Regions from separate parts of the Rahnella variigena genome, predicted to be linked through region 1. Evidence: predicted binding sites of a transcription regulator. Region 1 holds the regulator's gene; each other region holds the start of a gene.
What was found. The regulator CRP, encoded in region 1, controls carbon source genes, mostly activating them, when cyclic AMP is high. The targets are predictions, from matches to a motif close to ATGTGANNNNNNTCACAT.
Positions count from the first base shown of each region.

Region 2: ompW (outer membrane protein OmpW) is a predicted target of CRP. The motif match lies at 5,733-5,750, and genes of this name have one in related genera.
Region 3: serC (3-phosphoserine/phosphohydroxythreonine transaminase) is a predicted target of CRP. The motif match lies at 1,677-1,694, and genes of this name have one in related genera.

Region 1 covers NZ_NSDJ01000001.1:358,791-366,970, reverse strand. Annotated here, with positions in the region: gene CKQ54_RS01850 (aldose 1-epimerase family protein) at 1-291, shown strand, start outside; gene CKQ54_RS01845 (YhfG family protein) at 388-558, shown strand; gene CKQ54_RS01840 (putative adenosine monophosphate-protein transferase Fic) at 548-1,150, shown strand; gene CKQ54_RS01835 (aminodeoxychorismate synthase component II) at 1,241-1,816, shown strand; gene argD (bifunctional acetylornithine/succinyldiaminopimelate transaminase) at 1,951-3,168, shown strand; gene CKQ54_RS01825 (YccS/YhfK family putative transporter) at 3,871-5,946, opposite strand; gene crp (cAMP-activated global transcriptional regulator CRP) at 6,008-6,640, opposite strand; gene CKQ54_RS01815 (OsmC family protein) at 7,004-7,411, shown strand; gene CKQ54_RS01810 (LysR substrate-binding domain-containing protein) at 7,413-8,180, opposite strand, start outside.
Region 2 covers NZ_NSDJ01000001.1:3,524,624-3,532,803, reverse strand. Annotated here, with positions in the region: gene cls (cardiolipin synthase) at 1-987, opposite strand, end outside; gene CKQ54_RS16370 (YciY family protein) at 1,287-1,469, shown strand; gene CKQ54_RS25805 (YnfU family zinc-binding protein) at 1,470-1,631, opposite strand; gene CKQ54_RS16365 (TFIIB-type zinc ribbon-containing protein) at 1,757-2,071, opposite strand; gene CKQ54_RS16360 (YciI family protein) at 2,235-2,531, opposite strand; gene CKQ54_RS16355 (energy transducer TonB) at 2,745-3,476, shown strand; gene yciA (acyl-CoA thioester hydrolase YciA) at 3,565-4,005, opposite strand; gene CKQ54_RS16345 (septation protein A) at 4,070-4,609, opposite strand; gene CKQ54_RS16340 (YciC family protein) at 4,709-5,464, opposite strand; gene ompW (outer membrane protein OmpW) at 5,900-6,532, shown strand; gene CKQ54_RS16330 (BON domain-containing protein) at 6,622-6,936, opposite strand; gene trpA (tryptophan synthase subunit alpha) at 7,154-7,960, opposite strand; gene trpB (tryptophan synthase subunit beta) at 7,960-8,180, opposite strand, start outside.
Region 3 covers NZ_NSDJ01000001.1:3,704,487-3,712,666, reverse strand. Annotated here, with positions in the region: gene ycaO (30S ribosomal protein S12 methylthiotransferase accessory factor YcaO) at 1-783, opposite strand, end outside; gene CKQ54_RS17140 (DUF421 domain-containing protein) at 944-1,633, shown strand; gene serC (3-phosphoserine/phosphohydroxythreonine transaminase) at 1,806-2,891, shown strand; gene aroA (3-phosphoshikimate 1-carboxyvinyltransferase) at 2,996-4,279, shown strand; gene cmk ((d)CMP kinase) at 4,482-5,180, shown strand; gene rpsA (30S ribosomal protein S1) at 5,337-7,010, shown strand; gene ihfB (integration host factor subunit beta) at 7,071-7,355, shown strand; gene CKQ54_RS17105 (DNA internalization-related competence protein ComEC/Rec2) at 7,638-8,180, shown strand, end outside.

The DNA.
Region 1 (8,180 bases):
GAATTCGACACGCATCAGTTGCCGCTGCTGACACTATGGAAAAACACTGACACCCTGAAACAAGGTTACGTGACAGGCATCGAACCGGGCACCAACTATGCATATCCGGTCACCATCGAGCGTAAACAAGGGCGCGTCAAACAGTTACAGCCTGGCCAGAGTACGGTGTTTGAGTTGAAATATTCACTTCTGCCTGATGCACAGGCAGTGAAGCAACTTGAGGAACGGGTGAAAACGCTGCAGGACACGCATAAAATCGATGTGAACGAGACGCCGATCGCTGTTGAATAATCCGAGTTTAGGGCGCTAAGGCTGGCGCCCTTTTTTCTCTGTCTATACTTAATCCCACAAGGTATGCGCCCGAATGGCGGTAACCAGGGAGGAAATATGGCGAAGAAACTGACACTCAGACAGCAGGAAAAACTCTTTCGCGAACGTCAGCGGCAGAATTTTCAGGCCAGCAGCGCGCTGGATGGCCTGGAGGTGGAAGTCGTGTCTCTGGATAACGAGAAAATCGCACAACGTCTGGCCGAACTGAGGGGGCACTATGAACGATAAACTCGTGGACGGTGCGGATCCTTATTATTATCCCGGCATCAATGTCCTGAAAAACTCTCTCGATATCCGTGAAGCTCACCGGCTGCAACAGGCTGAACTGGCCTTTACGGCGTTACGGGCGGCGGCTATGCCACTCGGCCCGGCGGTTATGGGGTTGCCACATCTGTGTGCCATTCACCTGTCGCTCTTTCAGGATATTTATCCGTGGGCAGGGGAGTTTCGTGAGATCGACATCTACAAGGACGATACCCAGTTCTGCCATTTCGGCTATATCGAAAATGAAGGCAACGCCCTGATGCAGGAGCTTGAGGAAGAGGAGTTTCTGGTCGGATTGCCGCTGGATAAGTTTGCCGAGCGGCTGGCTCACTATTATACCGGCCTGAATTTGTTGCATCCTTTTCGCGAGGGCAACGGGCGGGTGCTGAGAATTTTTGTCGAGCAGCTGGTTATCCACGCCGGGTATGACATCGACTGGTCCAGCATCAGCCGTGAACGCTGGCTGTCCGCCAATAAAACGGCGGTGTTTGGTGATGAAACCGATCTGGTCGCCATCTTCAATGAAGTGATCAGTGAAATCGATGACGAACATTGATGCGCAAGATCAGAGCGACAAAATACTGAAGCCTGTGCTGAAAAATGCGTAGAATTGCCCGGTAAATTTTCGACTTTTACCGGGAACGCTATGCTGCTGCTGATCGACAACTACGACTCCTTCACCTACAACCTTTATCAATATTTTTGCGAGCTGGGCGCTGAGGTGAAAGTGCTGCGTAACGATCAGCTGACGCTGACCGATATAGAGCAACTTGCTCCGTCGCATCTGGTGATTTCTCCCGGCCCCTGCACACCGGATCAGGCGGGTATTTCCCTGCAAGCCATCACGCATTTCTCCACCCGTTTGCCGATCCTCGGCGTGTGCCTCGGGCATCAGGCCATGGCGCAGGCGTTCGGCGCGAAAATCGTGCGGGCGCGTCAGGCTATCCACGGTAAAACATCGCCGGTGCGACATACCGGCCAGAGCGTATTTACCGGGCTGAATAATCCGCTGACTGTCACCCGCTACCATTCGCTGGTGGTGGCGCCCGAAACGCTGCCGGACTGTTTTGACGTCACCGCCTGGACAGAGCGCTACGGCGAGCGCGATGAAATCATGGGCATCATGCACAAAACCTTGCCGCTGCACGGGGTGCAGTTTCACCCGGAAAGCATTCTGAGCGAGCAGGGGCATCAGCTTCTGGATAATTTCCTTAAAATCTAACCGTTTAATTCCTCGTTAACATCGCTGCAAAAATTACTTACCCATCAGGTGCGATTTCTGTTTGCCTGCGTGTGATTTTTTATGCATATTTTATGATTATATTTTCACATCACTATCAGTAAGGGCGAAGGGTTATGGCAGAAAAATCAGCGGTAGATCGGGGTACGTTCGACAAAGTGATTTTGCCGGTTTATTCACCTGCGAAATTTATTCCTGTTAAAGGTAAAGGCAGTCGTGTCTGGGATCAGCAGGGCACCGAATACGTTGATTTCGCTGGCGGCATCGCGGTGACGGCGCTCGGACATTGCCATCCGGCACTGGTAAAAGCGTTACACGAACAGGGCGAAACCCTGTGGCATGTCAGCAACGTGTTTACCAACGAACCCGCGCTGCGACTGGCTCAGAAGCTGATCGACGCGACCTTTGCAGACCGCGTATTTTTTGCCAACTCCGGCGCTGAAGCCAATGAAGCTGCTTTTAAACTGGCGCGTTATTACGCTTCCCATCGCCACAGCCCGTACAAAAGTAAGATCATTGCTTTCCATAACGCTTTCCATGGCCGCACATTGTTTACCGTTTCTGTCGGCGGTCAGCCAAAATATTCCGACGGCTTCGGCCCGAAACCGGCTGACATTGTCCACGTGCCGTTTAACGATCTGGACGCGGTAAAAGCGGTCATCGACGATCACACCTGTGCGATCGTTGTCGAACCCGTTCAGGGTGAAGGCGGAGTCACTCCGGCTACTAAAGAGTTCCTGCAAGGGCTGCGCGAGCTTTGCGATAAACATAATGCGCTGCTGGTACTGGACGAAGTACAAAGCGGCATGGGGCGCAGCGGTAAGTTGTTCAGCTATATGCATTACGGCGTGACGCCGGATATCCTGACCACCGCCAAAGCGCTGGGCGGCGGCTTCCCGGTTTCCGCCATGCTGGCAACCGAAGAAGTGGCCTCGGTGATGGAACCGGGCAAACACGGCACCACTTACGGCGGTAACCCGCTGGCCTGCGCCGTCGCTGAAGCCGCACTGGATATCATCAATACGCCAGACGTGCTGGCCGGTATCAACGAGCGTCGCGAGAAATTTATCAGCGCGCTGGAGGCCATCAATCAGAAATATCACATCTTCAGCGAGTTCCGCGGTCAGGGTTTGCTGATTGGCGCTGAGCTTTCCGACGCGTTTAAAAATCGTGCAGGCGAATTCCATGCCGCCGCCGCCGAATTCGGCCTGATGATGCTGGTCGCCGGACCGAACGTCATGCGGTTTGCGCCCTCACTGGTGATTGATTTCGCTGATATCAGCGAAGGGATGGAAAGATTTGAGAAAGCAGTGGGGAAAGTTTGTGGGGGGTGAGCCCCACGGCCCTATCTTTGCAACTGACTGAGTAAATTTCGGTTTTTCAATAACGGTTATCACAAGGCCTTGTGTGCCGAAACCGAGCAGAGGGGAAAGGCTTTTCCCCTCTGCACTCCCCTCGCTTTTTCACTGCGCGCTGCCGCGGGTATGACGGACATGTTCTGACGCATCAGTGTGTGGCGCAAAATGTCATCGCTCCCCGATTCCCGAATTTCAGGATTCGAGCCTCAAGTCTCGAACCATTCATTCGGTGCCATTTTTGAGCACGCCAATCAACTTATCTAAAAGATAAAAACGGTCAGCCGTTGAATTTAAGATCTCACGGGCGAATCAGAAATCTTGCTGAACGGAGCGGCTTCGAGACCCAGGGCTCGAAGACCGAGAGAAGGAACCGCAAAGCGGCAAGATTTCCAGCCTGTCACTGTGGTTGCTGAAACATAGCCAGCGAGCGGAGCGCGTGTTGAAAAAGCGAGGAGGAATCCAAAGGAGGAAAAGCATTTTCCTCCTTTGGGCGGTTTCGGCGCAGCGCGTTAAGTGATCCCCGTACTTGAGAAACCGAAATATTCTCCGGTCTGCTTCAAGCCGCCAGTACACGGCATCCGTACTTAAGAAACCGAAATATTCTCCGATTAGCTTTAAAAAGCAGTCTGGCTGTAAGCCAGTAAAAAGGGGATTTAAAAGGGGCAATCCCCTTCACGTTCACGCCTTCCGCGTCAACCAGATCCCATGATGTGGCCTCTGCTTCCACGCCAGTGACGAAATAGTATGCATCACGCTGAGATGTGAAATCACACGCCGCAGATGGCGTTCCATCTCGGTCAGGGGCATATCAGGATGCAGTTCCGGTGCATTGATCAGCGTGTTCTCATTGCCCGGCCCGTCATAAAGCAGTCGCTGCTGACAACTTTGCAACGCAATTTCACAGGTCTGTAAATACTCCGTCGCCAGTTTCTCCGGCAGCATGTAATGCTCGCGGGCGAGAATGGTCATTGCGTTGATGTGCTCGACAATGAACTGGCTGTGCGTCACCCACAGGCGCATATCCGCCAGATAATGCGAGTTAAAGCCGGGCTCCTGCATCGCCTGATTCAGTGACGTGAAAAGCTTGTTGTGCGCCTGATTGACCTGCATGCGGGTGTAAGCAAGCTTCGAGGTATCCGGATTTTCCTCAAGCAGTAAGCGGATAGCATCCTGATAGGTTTCCAGCGCCTGGTGCGCGTTCTGACGCAGTAATCCGCTCTGCCATTGCGGCCACAGCCAGATGGTGCCGCCGAACGCCAGCGCGCAGCCGATCAGCGTATCCACCAGCCGCGGTACCAGAAAATGCACGCCGTTCATCGCCAGCAGTTGCAGGGTATATACCGCCGTCACGGTCATGCCGACCATCGCCAGCCCGTAGTTTTTACGCAGCACCGTATACGACACCAGCGTGACGATCAGCATACACATCAGCGTGATGCCTTCGGGTAATTCCAGCTTCAGCAAACCGGCGGCAATCAGCAATCCGGCCAGCGTGCCCAGCGCACGGTGCTGGATCCGCACGCGCGTGGCGTTATAACCGTTCTGACTCACCAGCATGATGGTCAGCAAAATCCAGTAGGGCTTGGGCAGATTAAAGAACAGCCCCAGGCTGCTGCCAATCGCCAGAATGATCCCCAGACGGGCGGCATTGCGCAGGGCGACAGATTTGAAGGAAAGATAGCTTTTCAGCGCCGGCCAGAAGGGTAAACGCGGCTGAGTGTTCATCAGGTCACGTTTGTACAACGGGCGCTGTGTCCGCAGCAGGCGTGCAATGCGGCTGAAGTGGTAGTAGCAAAACTGGCCGACCGGATTCTCAGGATTGCGCGCGGCGATTTTCTCCAGCGCGGCCAGCTCGTTGGCCATCGTAAACCGTTCGGATAAACGGTGATAAAGAATGTCGTCGGCGATGACCCGCAGACGGGCGGAAATCACCTGCGCATTACGGCGGATAACCGCTTCGGCGTGGCTTTCTTCCACCAGCTTCTGCACTTCTTCCGGCTGATGCAGGCTCACCGTGATGTGCTCCTGCAAATCAAGCGCGACCTGAAAACGCTGAAACAGTCTTTTATGGTGATGATGATGGCCGTGTTGCGGCAGCATGTGCAGTTGCTGATAGAGCAGGGCAATCAGGTCGATGACCTGCTGCTGGCGCGTCAGCAACGGGGGTAACGCGGTTTCAGGATCGGTGTGTTGCGTCAGCAGGCTGTATTTAGCTTCGAAGTAATCCGCGAGTTGCAGATAGAGCTGGCTGAGCGTTTCGCGCATCGGCTGTTCTTCCGATATGCGAAACCACGCCCAGTTAAATAATCCGTACCAGGCCGTACCGGCGGCGAAAAGCACCGGCGCCTGCCATATCGGGCGAACGCCGACCATACTCAGTGTAAAGATGGTCGCCACCAGCGCGCCGGGCAACAGCCGCGCATGCAACGGGCTGATTTCGCCGGTTACGCCAAGCAGTAATGCCAGCGACAACATGATGAGTGGCAGGGGAATGTGCCAGCTTTCCAGCATCACTTGCAGCAGAATGCTGCTCATGGCAAAGAGCGTTCCGCCAATTATCAGGCGTTTGAAAAAGCGTTTATGCGGAGTATCCAGGCCCGCGACGTTGCAGCAGGCAGGACAAAGAGAGAACAGCAGCCCCATTTGCAGATTGCCGAACAACCAGCAGATACCAACGGGCAGGCACAACACCAGCGTCTGGCGCAGCGCGTAGTTAACTTCCGGATGGTAAAACAGTCTTCGCCATAGCGTCATGGATAAAGCTTAGCCCATAAAAAAGGCGCGACAGTGTTCTGCCGCGCCGATTTTTAAGGGATTAACGTGTGCCGTAAACGACAATCGTTTTACCGTGTGCCGAGATCAGACTTTGATCTTCCAGCATTTTGAGAATACGTCCGACTGTTTCACGTGAACAACCGACGATTTGGCCGATTTCCTGACGGGTGATCTTGATTTGCATCCCGTCCGGATGGGTCATCGCATCAGGCTGTTTAGCCAGATTAAGCAGAGTTTGAGCGATACGCCCTGTTACGTCGAGGAAGGCCAGGTTGCCGACTTTCTCTGACGTCACTTGCAGACGGTTTGCCATCTGCGCGGAAAGACGCATCAGAATATCCGGGTTAACCTGAATCAGCTGGCGGAATTTTTTATAAGAAATTTCAGCCACTTCACAGGCAGTTTTTGCACGAACCCACGCACTACGTTCCTGACCTTCTTCGAAGAGTCCCAGCTCGCCGATGAAGTCACCTTGGTTAAGGTAGGACAGTATCATTTCTTTGCCTTCTTCATCCTTGATAAGGACAGCAACTGACCCTTTCACGATGTAGTAAAGCGTTTCGGCTTTTTCACCCTGGTGAATCAGCGTACTTTTAGAAGGATACTTATGTATATGACAGTGAGACAGGAACCATTCGAGAGTCGGGTCTGTTTGTGGCTTGCCGAGAACCATTTGCTATTATCCTCTGTTGTTATCGCTGCCCAAAATCACAGGGCTCAGAGTTCCCTGTATGGCACTTCAAAATCAAAAGCGCCCTTTCAGCATATAACTCCCCAGAAATGCTGCAAGCGGGTGTCGGAGTGAAACAGCCTGATTATTGCCGTTATCACCGTGGGTTCTGTTCTTAAACCGCGAAAACCGTCACCGCAATTCACTGGAAAGTATGTTTCGGCTTTGTTTGTAGCACAGGTTTGCAATGCTGTCTTCTGTTGTCTCGCTTCAGCATGATGGCGATCGGGTTACGTTGCCAGATTTTAGGTGAAAGGGTACTCTGGGAGCGGAATTCGACGAGTTTATTCACCGGGAGAATAGTTCATGCACGCACGCGTAAAATGGGTAGAAGGGCTGACGTTTTTAGGCGAGTCAGCGTCAGGCCACCAGATTTCTATGGATGGTAATGCGGGCGATAAAGCACCCAGCCCGATGGAAATGCTGCTGATGTCCGCAGGCGGTTGCAGCGCGATTGATGTGGTGTCTATTTTGCAAAAAGGCCGTAACGACGTGCGTGATTGTGAAGTCAAGCTGACCTCACAACGCCGCGAAGAAGCGCCGCGCCTGTTCACGCACATCAATCTGCATTTTATCGTCACCGGTAAAGATCTCACCGATAAGATTGTTGAACGTGCCGTCAGCCTGTCTGCGGAAAAGTATTGCTCGGTGTCCCTGATGCTCGGCAAAGCGGCGACCATCACGCACAGCTTTGAAGTGATCAGCGTCGAATAAGTTACGACCAGTCATACGCGTGGCACTGGCTGCGCAATAAATCCAAAAATCGCCGCGCGGCAAACGTCAGCGGCGATTTTTGCGAGTAAAGCACACAGTATTCTGCCTGCGGCAGGGTATCGATATTGAGCATACTCAGCCTGTCTTCCAGCCCGAACGGCGCTTTCATCGCCCGCGCCACAATGGTCAGATAATCAGACTGCAACACCATATTTAGCCCGCACACCACCGAATCTGTATGCACCGGCATTTCCGCTGCCGGCTGATGAAATCCTCCCATCGATAACCTGATTTGCTGGTAATACCCCATATCCGTTTCGGGCAACAGCCAGCGCGCATCTTGTAATTCTTCGAAGGTCGTGGCGCCCGCCAGCGGATGTCCACGCCGGGCGATAACGCAGAAAGGTGCGCTGAACAGTGGCTCACGTACCAGATCTTCCAGCGGAAATCCCGGCCCGGCGGTACCGACCGCGAAATCCAGTTTCCCTTCGCGCAGTGCAGGTAATAACGTGGAAAGTTGCCCTTCTTTGATCAGCAGTTTGGACTGCGGAAACTGCGTCTTAAATTCTCCTGCCAGTCCGGGAAAAACCGTCAGCGCCAGCAGCGATGAAAATCCAATGGCGACGGAGCCCTGCGAATATTGTTCGATCTGGCGAATTTCATCGGCGGCGCGCTCAAGCTCTTCGAGGATAAATTGCATACGCTGTGCAAATGCCCGCCCCGTTTCGGTCAGCGTCATCCCCTGATTGCCACGCACGATCAGCTGCGT
Region 2 (8,180 bases), 3.2 Mb from region 1:
TGCGGTCAGCAGCGCCTGGTGGATCATATCTTCCGGGAAGCCCGGACCGGAGGCGATCACCTGAATGGTATGGCCGCTTTCCTGCTCGAACGGCATCTGATTCAGATCCGGTTCCGGTGGCAGAATGCGTTTGCCGGTCTCAATCTCCCAGTCGCAGGAATACACAATGCCCATGGTCGTGGCGACCGGGCCTTCCATACGCGCCATCAGGTCCACCCACTGACCGACGCCAGCATCCTGCTTGAAGAAGCGCGGATCGACCATATTCATGCTGCCGGTATAAGCGACATAGTTGTCGATCAGCACGACTTTACGGTGCTGGCGCAAATCCATACGGCGCAGGAATACACGGAATAAATTCACCTGTAACGCTTCGACCACTTCGATACCGGCGTTGCGCATCATGGCCGGATAAGGGCTGCGGAAGAAGGCCACGCTGCCTGCGGAGTCGAGCATCAGACGGCAATGAATACCACGGCGTGACGCGGCCATCAGGGACTCAGCGACCTGATCCACCAGACCGCCAGGCTGCCAGATATAGAACACCATTTCGATGTTGCTGCGGGCCAGTTCAATATCGCGCATCATGGCTTTCAGCACGTCGTCACTGGTGGTCAGCAGTTGCAGCTGGTTGCCTTTGACGCCCGCAATGCCCTGACGGCGTTCACAAAGCTGGAAAAGAGACGCCGCAATTTCACTGTTTTCTGTCGCGAAAATACGTTTGCAGTCTTTGAGATCATTCAGCCAGCGCGCCGTGGAAGGCCACATGGCTTTAGCACGCTCTGCACGTCGTTTGCCTAAATGCAATTCACCAAACGAAAGATAAGCAATGATGCCGACCAGAGGAATGATGTAGATGATCAGCAGCCATGCCATTGCGGAAGGAACCGCCCGGCGTTTCATCAGAATACGCAGGGTGACGCCGGCAATCAGTAACCAGTAGCCGAAAACCAGAAGTCCGCTGATTACCGTATAAAATGTTGTCATAAAGGCGAAAAATCCTGTTCGCAAGCCATCGGCGTGAGTGTACGTGAAAGGGGCATTCTTTTAACTAACTTTATCCCAGCAATCAATCAGCTACCTCTTAAATCTGTATCCGCTTAATAAAAATGTCACTGCTCTGACATCAAGGTTAGACGATAACGGGGAAGAAGGAAAAAACAAGACTTGGATCACAACGTCATCGGCCTATAATGACCTCCGCAGTTTTATCCGTTTAAGGCACTTTCTGTAAAAGAAACTCTTCCGTTAAAGAAGCAGTGACGGGCATCACGGGACACAAGTGAATGAAACGCAGTAAAAATGAAGTTGGCCGGTGGCGTATGCTACGCCAGACTCAGCGCCGCAGAAGCCGCTGGCTGGAAGGTCAGTCAAGACGCTATCGTCACATCTACCGCATTCGCCAGATCCACCATCAGCAGCACCAGCGTTTGTCATTATATGCCGTAAATTACGAATGGAATTCCTGATTAGCGGGATTTAGGCTGAAACAGCGCGCCACATTTTTTGCAAACCAGCGTCGAGTTTTTGCGTACTTTTGCAGTCATCTGTTCTGAAACGTAACCACATTCAGGGCATGTGACCTTCGTGGTCGTACTGGTTAGAAACTTCAATCCGTCGAAGAATGACATAGGACGTACCTCGTGGGCAGGGGTAGGCATCCTAACACAGAAGCGATGAAAGCAATGTGACGACATTCGGGGAAATCGCGCCATAACGTTCTGGTCATGGCGCGTGAGTTTTTAGCGGGCAGAAATCAGTCGAACAACTCAGAAAGAAAACTCTTCTTTTTATACGGCTTATGCGACGAGTAATGACCCCGGTTATCGTAATTGCCATGATGGCGATTGTCGTCCCGGCGGTCGCGCTCGTCATAACGTACTGGCTGAGGCCGTTGCTCCTGAGGAGCTTGTACCTGTGCCGTCTGTTGTAGCGCGGCGGACTTCTCGATGATTTTATCCAGCTCTCCGCGATCTAACCAGACGCCGCGACAGTCCGGGCAATAGTCGATCTCGATCCCCTGACGTTCAGACATCACCAGCTGGCTTTCTTTGCATACAGGACATTGCATATCCGGTTCTCCATTCGCTTTTGATAAAAATTACGCAGGTAAATTATTGGCTATCCGGAAAGTTAGACAATCAACTGGCGTAAGCAAAAGTAAAGTTGATTAAAGCAGGAGAGAGGACAGGGCACAGGAAACGACGGGCAGCCCGAAGACTGCCCGAAAAATATCAGAATACGCGTTTGAACGGTTTGACGATGACTGATTTATAGACACCAGCGGCGACATAAGGGTCAGCATCGGCCCACACTTTGGCGTCTTCGAGCGTTTCAAATTCAACAATCAGTACGGAGCCGGTCATACCGGCAGCGCCCGGATCTTCACTGTCGATGGCCGGAGTCGGGCCGCCGATCAATACGCGGCCTTGTTCCTGCAATTTTTTCAGGCGTTCGATGTGCGCAGGGCGGGCAGCGGCACGTTTCTCCAGTGAATCCGAAACATCTTCAGAATAAATAACGTAAAGCATGAGTCACCTTTAATTGGGTTTTATAGAGCGATTTGCAGCGTTCAGGTGCTGCCAGAGCGTTTTGCAGAATTAACATAGCTAAACCTGAAGTCCGGGGAAAGTGCTTTGCGTAGGATCAAAGCAAAGGTTATTTGAGAATAGTTGTCATCTCGGTGTTGAATATGATTGCTATTTACATTTAAACTTGCGGCTTCACGGGGAAAATGAATCATTATGCCGCTAAAAAAGTTTAGATTTATCCGCAAGGTTACGATTCCGGTTGCGCTTGCTGTCAGTTTGCATGTCGCTGTTATCGCCGGCGTTTTGTATATGACAGTCGGTGAGTCGATCAAATTGCCGACGCAGGAACAAAAGGTGATGAGCGTGACGATGGTTAATCCCGCTGATTTTGCGCCACCTCCGCCGCCGCCTCAGGCTGAACCGACGCCACCTGAACCCGAGCCTGAGCCGGAAGTGGTGCCTGAACCGCCACCTCCGCCAGAAGCCGTGGTGATCCCTGAACCACCGAAACCCAAACCGAAACCGGTTAAAAAACCCGTGGTGAAACCAAAGGTTAAGCCTGTTGAACGTCCGGTAGAAAAACCGACGCAAACAGTCCAAACCGCGCCGGTGACCAGCAATCAGCCGGTAAACAAACCGTTCAGTCAGCCGCCAGCGTCAACCAATGCAAAAAGTGACAGCGGGCCACGTCCGCTGCAACGCGGGCAGCCTGGTTACCCGGCACGTGCTTTGGCTCTGCGTATCGAAGGCCGTGTACGTGTGCAGTTTGATGTAGACAGTGACGGTCGCGTGCAGAATATCCGCGTGTTGTCAGCCGAACCGCGCAACATGTTTGAGCGTGAAGTGAAGCAGGCGATGAACAAATGGCGTTATGAGCCTAAAGCGGCGAGCAACCTGATTGTTAATCTGGTGTTCAAAATCAAAGGCGGCAGCAGCGTGGAGTAACACCTGCTGCGGATTCTGACGTTCAGAACAATAAAAAAGGTCGCCCCTCAAGGCGACCTTTTCGTTTTTCAGCATTTCAGGAAATCACTCAGTCCTGAGAAACACCGTCTGAATCAACGCTGAAATTACTGCGTCCATCCGGCAACTGACGCGATTTGCCTTCGTCATCCACGGCGACATAGGTAAAGACCGCTTCAGTGGCTCTGTAACGCTGTCCGATAGGTTCAGAAGAGACTTTCTTCACCCAGACTTCAACATTTATGGTAATCGAGCTGTTGCCGGTACGGATACAACGGGCATAACAGCACACCACATCACCGACCGCGACCGGCTTGAGGAATGTCATGCCATCAACGCGAACCGTCACGACGCGACCTTTAGCGATTTCCTTCGCCTGGATCGCACCGCCCATGTCCATCTGTGACATCAGCCAGCCGCCAAAAATATCACCGTTTGCATTGGTGTCAGCGGGCATCGCCAGCGTACGCAACACCATTTCACCATTGGGTAAGCTATGTTTTTCGTTCATGTATTGGGCTTCACACTGTCAAAAGATTAAGGCCTTTCAAAGAAAGGCCCGTGCAAAAAAATGCTTATTTTTTTTCATCATCCGGCATATGCCGGTAAATATAGATACCACTTAACAGCGTAAATACCAGTGTCAGGGCTGTCAGGCCAAAGACCTTAAAGTTGACCCAAATATTCTGTGGCAACCAGAAGGCGACATAGATGTTCGCCAGGCCGCACAGCAGGAAAAAGATCGCCCAGCTGATGTTCAGTTTATTCCACACGTGATCCGGCAATGTCAGCTCTTTACCCAACATACGCTGGATTAACGGCTTTTTCAGCACCAGCTGACTGATCAGCAATGCGCCGGAGAACAGGACGTAAATCACGGTCACTTTCCATTTAATGAATTCATCATTATGGAAAACCAGGGTCAGGGTGCCGAAAACCGCCACCATCGCGAAGGTGATTAACGTCATCTTCTCGATTTTACGGTACAGAACCCAGGTGATCACTAATGCTAACGCGGTGGCAGCGATTAACGCGCCTGATGCGACAAAGATGTCGTAAAGCTTATAAACCACAAAAAAGACAATCAGGGGGAGAAAATCGAGGAGCTGCTTCATACTTCATTCCATGTTTTATGTATGGGATGACTATACCGGATTCATTTCACGGACAAAAGAAAAGGGCGCCGGAGCGCCCCTTAAAAACGTATGTCTATATTATGCATGTAATTTCATGTAAAGACGGAACAGATAAATCAGCATAAATGCACTGATTATATTGCTGACTGCGCCGAGAATAACGGCGCCAATCATCGGATTGAGTGCGCTCAGAACGCCGACAAACAGCATCAGAACCACTTGTGCCACAATCCACAACATCACAGCCGGTGCCACAAGACGTACATTTGAGAAGGCCAGACGTGTACTCAGGCGCATCGCTTTGAAGGCACCCGTGTTCTCTTTGCACGCGATAACCGGGGATAACGCCCATGCAATCGCAATCAGGAAAGCAGGAACAAACAGCAGTGCCAGCCCGATACGGAACATCACGCTGTAAATGAAGAGCAAAATAGCCAGACGCGGCAGAACCGGCAGTGAAGCAGTCATCACCTGAACGACACTGGCGCGTACGCCCTGAGAAACCAGCTGAATAAGCGTTAATACGCCGCCGACCAGAATGACGTTGCCGGCCAGAGTGGAAAACAGTGCTGCCAGGCTATAGCGGAAAATAGCGCTTTGCTGCTCCGGAGTAATTTGCTGTTCGATATAACCCATCATATCGCCGACGCTCATGCCGGTCATGTTGCTCATCAGTTGGCCGATAGCATCGATCTGCTTAGCGGAAGGACTTAAAACCCAGCTCAATATGACGGTAATTAATGCGGCCAGAACCGAGAGCGCCAAAACGCTACTCATCTGATTACGCATAAAATTATAACTGTCACGGTACAACGTACTGGCCGTGATAGACATGGACGCTCCTTGGCAAAAAGCAAAAATCAATAAGGCGGGGATTGTACCCTTTAAATATACTCCGCCGATAGTTTTGCGCTGATTTCCTGTCAGTCTGCCTGATGAATCTCTGCGTAAACGTCGCTGAGGTGACTGAGAACAATCGCCAGTAAATTCGTATTCAACCCACGGCACCATTTTAAAACCAACTTGTGTATGCAAATTACGCAACGCTATTTTTTTAGCAACTGAGATTACACCTGTTAACAAATCTACAAAACCCCCTCATTTTTGATGCAGATCAATTCCTTTGTTTTTATAGATTTAGATCGCTTTGCGGAAGATGCATTTTCTTACTTTTTGTTTTAAAGATGTGATCTCGCATTGATCAAACCATACCAAAGAGTAGGTATCATTCGCGCGGTTGATAAATAATCCACACAAAGGGAAGGGACAATGAAAGCAGCATATTGGGCATTAGTCGCAGCAGCGGCATTTCCGGCAGTCGCGAGCGCACATCAGGCAGGGGATGTGATTTTTCGCGTAGGCACCGCCACGGTACGTCCGACAGAAGGTTCGGATAACGTGCTGGGTCTGGGGTCATTTAATATCAACAACAATACCCAGATGGGCTTAACGCTGGGCTACATGTTCACCGACAACATCGGCATGGAGTTGCTGGCCGCGACGCCGTTCCAGCACAAAGTCGGTTTGCAAAGTACCGGGACAATCGCAGAAGTGAAGCAGTTGCCGCCTTCATTGATGGCGCAGTATTACTTCGGTGACAGACAGGACAAATTGCGTCCTTACCTCGGTGTGGGTATCAACTACACCACGTTCTATGACACGGATTTCAACCAGACCGGGCGTGATGCCGGGCTGTCTGATTTAAGCGTCAAAGATTCATGGGGCGTGGCAACGCAGGCGGGTCTGGATTACAACCTGGACGACAACTGGTTAATCAACATGTCTGTGTGGTGGATGGATATTGATACGGAAGTTAAATTCAAAGCCGGTGGTGAGCAGCAAAACATCAACACCCGGATCGATCCGTGGGTCTTTATGTTTGGCGTCGGCTATCGTTTCTGATTTTAAAGAACAAAACACAAAAAAAAGAGGCGCTTCGGCGCCTCTTCGCTTTTCAGTTTACCGCATTTGCGTATACCGCATTCGCGGGCTTATTTCACCCGCATATCATTTTCAATCGAACGTACACCTGCAACGCCACGCGTCACTTCTACCGCACGGTTTGCATCCGCTGTTGACGTCACAAAACCACTTAACTGCACGCGGCCTTTAAAGGTCTCGACGCTAATCTCAGTGGATTTAATCGTTTTATCGGCCAGCAGGGCTGATTTTACTTTTGTTGTGACAACAGTGTCATCGATGTAACCACCGGTTCCTTCTGATTTTTTAGTCGGTGCACACGCGGCAACGGCCATGACCACAACGGCTGCCATGCAGAATGCGGACAATGTTTTGAATAGCTTCATAAAATAACTCTCCATGATTTGTTATAAAACCAAAAGAAACAAACGTTTAACTGAGCAGATGATATCTCTCTCACGTACAGTATCATTGATCTGCTGAGTAATTTTAGTTTGGATTATTGAAATGGGTAATACAAATTAAGCGGGGTAAAAAAAAGTAAGAAATTAAAAGAAACAGAACCTTAGTCACTGTATGACTGAGGTTCTGTTTTAGAGAAGGTTATGCGCGGGTTGCGGCCTTCATTTCACTGACAAAGCGGGAAAGCTGAGCCAGCATTTCAGAAGGCTGATGCTGGTTGTTTTCGATGATACGCACTGTCGCTGAACCGGAAATCGCACCGGCTGCGCCTGCGGCCAGCGTTTCTTTCACCTGTGAAGGTTCAGAAATACCAAAGCCCTGCAATGGTGGCGCGGCATTGTATTCCCGCAACTTATCAACCATGTGATTTAACGGCGTCAGCGCGCGCTTCTCCGTACCGGTAACGCCAGCGCGGGACAGCAAATAGGTGTAGCCGCGACCATGAGAAGAAATCTCACGCAGCAAGTCATCCGACGCATTTGGCGGGCAGATGAAAATTGGCGCAATACCGTGGCGCAATGCAGCGGCGCGGAACGGCGTGGATTCTTCAAACGGCACATCGGCCACCAGCACAGAATCGACGCCCACTTCAGCGCAACGCTGATAGAAGGTTTCGATACCGTTGTGGAACACCAGATTGGCGTACATCAGCAGGCCAATCGGAATGTCCGGATGCTTTTCACGAATGCGTGCGAGCATATTGAAACACTGCGTCGGTGTCACACCCGCTGCGAAAGCGCGCAGGTTAGCATTCTGAATCGTCGGGCCGTCAGCCAGCGGGTCAGAGAACGGGATCCCCAGTTCCAGCGCATCCGCACCGGCTTCAATCAGCGTGTCGATGATGGACAGGGAAAGCTCAACGCCCGGATCGCCCAGCGTAACGAAAGGAACAAACGCGCCTTCTTTTTTGCTTTCCAGACGCTTGAATAATTGCTGATAACGTTCCATTAAATTTCTCCCCGGGCAGTCAGGATGTCGTGTACGGTGAAAATGTCTTTGTCGCCGCGACCTGACAAATTCACGACCAGGATTTGTTCTTTCTCTGGCGTTTCCTTGATCAGTTTCAACGCATAAGCCAGCGCATGTGAGGATTCCAGCGCAGGAATAATCCCTTCATGACGGGACAATTCTTTAAAGGCATCCAGCGCTTCATCATCGGTAATCGACA
Region 3 (8,180 bases), 3.3 Mb from region 1:
AACCACACAAATAACCGGATAATTGCCGCCCAGAGAGGCGTCATAAGAAAGAATAGGGAAACCTTCTTCTTCCAGTTTGGCGATGGCTTCAACCACACCCGGATAGCGCGCCAGAACCTCAGCAGGAATTTCTGGCAGGCTGATGGATTCTGCAATGATGCGGTTTTTGACGTAACGCTCGAAGACTTCGGACAGACCCTGAACGCGCGCCTCATTAGCGGTGTTACCCGCGGACATCCCGTTGGAAACGTACAGGTTGCCGATGATGTTCATCGGAATATAAACGGTTTGCAGATCTGACTGACGGGTAAACGGCAGGGCGCAGATACCACGATCAGGATTGCCGGATTGCAGGTCGATCAGATCACTGGCAACCAGTTCTTTCTCAGCGTCATAAAAATCGTGCAGACGTTCATCCAGAATGCCAGCTGGCAGGCTGTCATCTTCCGGCAGCGGGAACCACTTCTCATTCGGATAGTGGACGAAATCGCCATTGGCGATGTCTTTGCCAAGATAGAAATCCGCGAAGAAATAGTTGGTCGACAGACGCTCAAAATATTCACCCAGAGCAGAAGCCAGAGCAGCTTTTTTGCTGGCGCCTTTACCGTTGGTGAAGCACAGCGGGCAGTCGCGGTCGCGAATGTGCACTGACCAGACGTGGGGAACCGGATTCAGCCAAGAAGCTTCTTCGATATTAAAGCCGAGATCGGTGAGTTTTTGTTGGAAGCGGGAAATGGAGTCTTCCAGCGCCGCGTCTTTACCAGGAATAAAAGTTTGCGTCATTGAGTTCACTTTTGAGCGTGCTAAAAACGCGCAATGATACGGGGTTTTGCGTATTAGCTCCATGTATTCGTGTTAAGAATGTAATCGCGTTGTAACGCGCTAAGCTTGTCTGTAAATCCGCGGTCCGTAAGCCGCTGTTTTCACTTCCCGTGAGGCATCTATGCAGGCTTTTGATATCAAACGTATGACACTGGATAAGTTCCCTCTGGAGTATCTGGGAGAGGTAACATTCCGTTGTTTTTTCATCTTTGTAGTGGTGTTTATATTTCTGAAACTCACCGGGCGTCGCGGGGTCAACCAGCTTTCTTTATTCGAAGTGGTGATTATTCTGACGCTGGGCTCTGCGGCCGGTGACGTCACTTTCTATGACGATGTACCTTTGCTGCCGGTGTTTGCGGTCTTCTTCTCCATCCTGCTGCTTTACCGTCTTTCTACCTGGCTGATGGATAAAAGCCGCCATTTTCAGAACTGGATGGAAGGCAAACCGCTGATCATTATTCGCGACGGTATGTTCGAGTGGGAAACCATGGCGAGGGAAAATATTACCAAAGGCGAGTTTTATATGGAGTTGCGCCAAAAAGGTGTCGAACATCTTGGACAGGTCCGGCTGGCTTTTCTGGAAGCCAATGGCGGCCTGAGCGTTTACTTCCGTCAGGAAGACGATGTGGAGCCGGGGTTGCCGGTTTTACCCGAAGATTATATCGATATCGAAACCCTGATGATGACCAGCGGGCTCTATGCCTGCCATCGGTGCAGCCTGATTAAGTCATTCAAAGTAGGTGAAAAAGCCACCTGCCCACGGTGTCAGAATATCACCTGGGTGAGAGCACTGAGCACTGTGCGGGTGTGAACAGATAATCCTGCTAAATCAGCTTTCCAGGGAGTAAATAACCTTGTGACGCAGATCTCAACGCGCTTTATCAGGTCATGAGGAATAACCGTTACAGATGGCTTGTTTCCAATGATAAAACCGGTAAATTAAAGGCAACTATGTGGCTGTCTCAGAGAAGTGGTGAGGGGAAATGACTCAGGTTTATAATTTTAGTGCAGGTCCGGCAATGATCCCGGCTGAAGTGTTGCGTCGTGCAGAACAGGAACTTTGTAACTGGCACGGACTGGGTACCTCGGTGATGGAAATCAGTCACCGCAGTAAGGAGTTTATCCAGGTTGCTGAAGAGTCCGAAAAGGATATCCGTGATCTGCTGAATATTCCCTCGAACTACAAAGTGCTCTTTTGCCACGGCGGCGCACGCGCGCAATTTGCTGCTGTGCCAATGAACCTGCTGGGTGATAAATCCTCAGCCGATTATATTGATGGTGGTTACTGGGCTCACAGCGCAGTCAACGAAGCGAAAAAATATTGCACACCGAATGTTATTGATGTCACGACGACCGTTGACGGTAAACGTGGCATTCTGCCAATGAATGAATGGAAGCTGAATGCAGATTCTGCCTACGTTCATTACTGCCCAAATGAAACTATCGATGGTATCGCTATCGACGAAATGCCTGATTTTGGTGACAAAATCGTCGTTGCGGATTACTCATCCTGCATTCTCTCCCGCCCAATTGATGTCAGCCGTTTTGGTGTGATTTATGCCGGCGCACAGAAAAACATCGGTCCTGCCGGCCTGACACTGGTTATCGTTCGCGAAGACTTGCTGGGTAAAGCGCGCACTGAATTGCCTTCCATTCTTGATTATACCGTGCTGGCTGAGAACGACTCTATGTTCAATACCCCGCCGACCTTCGCGTGGTATTTATCAGGCATGGTATTCAAGTGGCTGAAAGAGCAAGGTGGTCTGCGTGAAATGGAAAAACGCAACCGCGCGAAAGCCGAACTGTTGTATGGTGCTATCGACCGTACCGGTTTCTACCGTAACCCGGTGGCTGCGGAAAACCGTTCGTGGATGAACGTTCCTTTCCAGATGGCTGATGCTTCTCTGGACAAACTTTTCCTGGATCAGGCGCAGGAAGCCGGTCTGCAGGCATTGAAAGGCCACCGTGTGGCTGGTGGTATGCGTGCATCTATTTATAATGCGATGCCGATTGAAGGCGTGAAAGCACTGACCGACTTCATGGCAGAGTTTGAAAAACGCCACGGCTAAGCGTGCTGGCTTTCGGGCCCGCAGAATGCTTAAGTAAGTAGCCTTAAAAATGACCCCGGCTCAATGTCCGGGGTCATTTTATGAAAAGAAGAATTGGAGAAAGAGTGGAATCCCTGACATTACAACCCGTTGCACTGGTTAACGGCAGCATCAATTTACCTGGCTCAAAAAGTGTTTCCAACCGCGCACTTTTACTGGCTGCTTTTGCACAGGGCACTACCCGCCTGACTAACCTGCTCGACAGCGACGATGTTCGCCATATGCTCACCGCACTGACGCAACTGGGCGTTACGCATCGTTTATCGGCGGATCGTACCGAATGCGAAATTGATGGTCTGGGCCACGCTTTTTCCAACGCTAAAGGTCTGGAACTTTTTCTGGGCAATGCGGGCACCGCAATGCGTCCGCTGGCTGCGGCGTTATGTCTGGGCGAACAAGATGTCGTGCTGACCGGCGAGCCGCGCATGAAAGAGCGTCCGATCGGTCATCTGGTGGATGCACTTCGTCAGGGCGGCGCGCAGATTGATTATCTGGAGCAGGAAAATTATCCGCCGCTGCGTCTGCGCGGTGGTTTTAGTGGTGGCGACGTCAGTGTTGATGGCAGCGTTTCCAGCCAGTTCCTGACTGCGCTGTTAATGACAGCTCCGCTGGCAGACAACGACACGACGATTCAGATTAAAGGTGATCTGGTTTCCAAACCTTATATCGACATTACCCTTAACCTGATGAAAACCTTCGGTATTGAAGTGGAAAACCACCAGTATCAGAAACTCAGTATTAAAGGTCGTCAGCAATATGTGTCCCCGGGTTCTTATCTGGTCGAAGGCGATGCGTCTTCCGCGTCCTATTTCCTGGCCGCAGCTGCGATCAAAGGCGGCACGGTTCGCGTGACCGGTATCGGTAAAAACAGTATGCAGGGCGATATCCGTTTTGCAGATGTGCTGGAAAAAATGGGCGCAACCATTCACTGGGCTGATGACTACATTGAATGTACCCGTGGCGAGCTGAAAGGCATCGACATGGACATGAACCATATTCCAGATGCCGCGATGACCATTGCTACCGCCGCATTGTTTGCCGAAGGCCCGACGACGCTGCGTAATATCTATAACTGGCGCGTTAAAGAAACCGATCGTCTGGCGGCAATGGCGACAGAATTGCGTAAAGTCGGTGCGACAGTGGAAGAGGGCGAAGATTATATTCGCGTTGAACCGCCAAAATCACTGAAGTTTGCCGAGATCGGAACCTATAATGATCACCGCATGGCGATGTGTTTCTCGCTGGTGGCGTTATCGGATACGCCGGTGACTATTCTGGACCCGAAATGCACGGCGAAAACATTCCCGGACTATTTTGAACGTCTGGCAGGAATCAGCACTCTGGCATAGTCTTTCACTGTGAATGCCACTGAGCGAACGGACATCAATCACACGATGTCCGTTTTTTTGTTTTCAGGCTCAGAACCGTCCGCTTTTTAGGCAACTGAAAATTGTGGGGTAACAGTTGTCGTAAAGGCAGCGTATAATGCCGCTCCTGAATTAGTCCTGTGAGACTAATGAAGCGGGTATACCCCACCGAAAGGAGACAAAAATGACGGCTTTAGCCCCGGTAATCACCGTTGATGGGCCAAGTGGTGCAGGTAAAGGTACGTTGTGCAAGGCACTGGCCGAAGCCTTTAACTGGCATCTGCTCGATTCCGGCGCGATTTACCGCGTATTAGCGCTGGCGGCTTTGCATCATCAGGTTGATATTGTCTCAGAAGAGGCGCTCGTTCCGCTTGCCGCACATCTCGATGTTCGTTTTGTGGCTCAGGATGGGCAGTTACACGTTATTTTAGAAGGTGAGGATGTTACCAACGAAATCCGCACCGAAACAGTTGGGAATACGGCGTCTCAGGCGGCGGCATTTCCCCGCGTTCGTGAAGCATTATTGCGCCGGCAGCGCGCATTCCGCGATACACCGGGCCTGATTGCCGATGGTCGAGATATGGGCACCGTGGTTTTCCCTGATGCCCCTGTAAAGATATTTCTGGATGCCAGTTCCGAAGAGCGTGCAAACAGAAGAATGCTACAGTTGCAGGAAAAAGGCTTTAGTGTTAACTTTGAACGGCTTTTAGCCGAGATCAAAGAACGCGATGATCGTGATCGTAATAGATCTATTGCGCCTTTAGTGGCTGCTTCCGATGCGTTATTGCTGGATTCAACCAGCATGTCCATCGACGAAGTCATCGAAAAAGCGCTGGCTTATGCCACAGAAATTCTAGGATTGCCGCAAAAACAAACCCGGTAATCGAGCCGTAATCTGGTGCTGAAGAATATTCAGTGCCAGTTTTGGCTATAGTTTTTTTTAACCTCGCCGCAAGGATCTGTAGCGGGGCATTTGAAACAACCCCATCCAGCAGGAAGCCAGATGGACGTTAAACTTAAGAACCTAAAGATTATCAACATGACTGAATCTTTTGCTCAACTCTTTGAAGAATCCTTAAAAACAATCGAAACCCGTCCTGGTTCCATCGTTCGTGGTGTTGTTGTGTCAATCGACAAAGATATCGTACTGGTTGACGCCGGTCTGAAATCTGAGTCTGCAATCCCGGCAGAACAATTCAAAAACGCACAGGGCGAACTGGAAATCCAGGTTGGCGACGAAGTTGATGTTGCGCTGGACGCTGTTGAAGACGGCTTCGGTGAAACTCTGCTGTCCCGTGAAAAAGCTAAACGTCATGAAGCTTGGATCACGCTGGAAAAAGCTTACGAAGAATCTGCAACTGTTACCGGTGTTATCAACGGTAAAGTTAAAGGCGGTTTCACTGTTGAGCTGAACGGTATCCGTGCGTTCCTGCCAGGTTCACTGGTAGACGTTCGTCCTGTTCGCGACACGCTGCATCTCGAAGGCAAAGATCTTGAGTTCAAAGTCATCAAACTGGACCAGAAACGCAACAACGTTGTTGTTTCCCGTCGTGCAGTAATTGAGTCTGAGAACAGCGCAGAGCGCGATCAGCTGCTGGAAAACCTGCAGGAAGGCATGGAAGTTAAAGGTATCGTTAAGAACCTCACTGACTACGGTGCATTCGTTGATCTGGGCGGCGTTGACGGCCTGCTGCACATCACTGACATGGCTTGGAAACGCGTTAAGCACCCAAGCGAAATCGTTAATGTCGGCGATGAAATCACTGTTAAAGTCCTTAAATTCGACCGCGAACGTACCCGTGTGTCACTGGGTCTGAAACAACTGGGCGAAGATCCATGGGTCGCTATCGCTAAACGTTACCCAGAAGGTACTAAACTGACTGGTCGCGTTACCAACCTGACTGATTACGGCTGCTTCGTAGAAATCGAAGAAGGCGTTGAAGGTCTGGTTCACGTTTCTGAAATGGATTGGACTAACAAAAACATCCACCCATCTAAAGTTGTTAACGTGGGCGATGTTGTTGAAGTTATGGTTCTGGATATCGACGAAGAACGTCGTCGTATCTCCCTGGGCCTGAAACAATGCAAAAACAACCCATGGCAGCAATTCGCAGAGACCCACAACAAGAACGACCGTGTTGAAGGTAAAATCAAGTCAATCACTGACTTCGGTATCTTCATTGGTCTGGACGGCGGCATCGACGGCCTGGTTCACCTGTCTGACATCTCCTGGAACGTTGCAGGCGAAGAAGCAGTACGTGAATACAAAAAAGGCGACGAAATCGCAGCTGTGGTCCTGCAAGTTGACGCAGAACGTGAACGTATCTCCCTGGGCGTGAAGCAACTGGCTGAAGATCCATTCAATAACTACCTGTCTGTTAACAAGAAAGGTACTATTGTTACTGGTAAAGTCACAGCAGTTGACGCCAAAGGTGCTACAGTTGAATTAGCTGGTGGCGTAGAAGGTTACCTGCGCGCTTCAGAAGCTTCTCGCGACCGTATTGAAGACGCAACTCTGGTTCTGAGCGTTGGTGATGAAGTTGAAGCTAAATTCACCGGTGTTGATCGTAAGAACCGCGTAGTAAGCCTGTCCGTCCGTGCTAAGGACGAAGCAGACGAGAAAGATGCAATCGCTGTTGTTAACAACAAACCAGACGAAAGCAACTTCTCTAACGCTATGGCTGAAGCGTTCAAAGCGGCAAAAGGCGAGTAATGACGGGGGGCAACTCTGTTGCCCCGAAACGGTAGTTTAGCTGCAAAGCTTGGAGGTACTATGACCAAGTCTGAACTTATTGAAAGACTTGCTGGCCAGCACTCTCATATCCCGGCGAAAGCTGTTGAGGATGCAGTGAAAGAGATGCTTGAGCATATGGCTGCAACCTTGGCTGATGGTGAACGCATCGAAATCCGTGGGTTTGGCAGTTTTTCTCTTCACTACCGTGCTCCGCGTGTTGGGCGCAACCCTAAAACGGGTGATAAAGTTGAGCTGGACGGCAAGTATGTTCCTCACTTTAAACCAGGCAAAGAGTTGCGTGATCGCGCGAATATTTATGGTTAAGGCTTTGGCCTGAACATAAATGTCTGCCTATAGCGAACGTAAACGGTACCCTTCGGGGTGCCGTTTTTTTTGCTTTTATTACTGATAATTAACCCTTCATAACCCGTCTCCCTTCGATATTTTGCGTAATGTCCCGCATTGATACTGTCTTCTGCTTGTCCATCATTCGCCTGAAAATCATACTCCGGCACGGAAAGCCACCGAAGGTATTGGTGGTTAAACGGAAGGGTGTGAAAAATAAAAATCTCAACGGATGAGGCCGCGGCAGCCGTCATAACCGGCATGTTGCCACTGATATTTCTCCCACAAATACCTTCTGCGGGTGTTCTGACGGCTTTATGTGGTCTCGCCTGGTATTTAGCCGGAGGAAAGCAAAAAGTATTAAGGATATCTGCGATCGCATTGCTCAGTTTCAGCTGGGGGGCTTTTCAGGGAGGACTTCAGATACAGCAGATAAATGCATTTCAGGGAGCGTCCAGAAACGTGACAGCAACTCTGCAAACCATCAATCTTGGGAATGCCAGTGAACAATCTCAGTATCTCAAAATTGAAAAATTTGAAGGCCGGAGAATCTTCCCACCTCTTATGTTCAGGACAAAGTGGCGTGAGGAAGCGGAAAGTCTGCAGGCCGGTCAGCGCTGGCAGCTGAAGGTCAGCTTGCGTCCTGTTCATAGCCTGCTCAACGAAGGCGGTTTTGACGCTCAACGTTGGGCCCTTTCTCAGCATGCTCCTATGACCGCGACAATCCGCAGTGCAGTGTTGCTTGATAATAACAGCACCCTTCGTCAGCAATTTATCAGGCGGGTACAGCTGGGGATGCCGCAG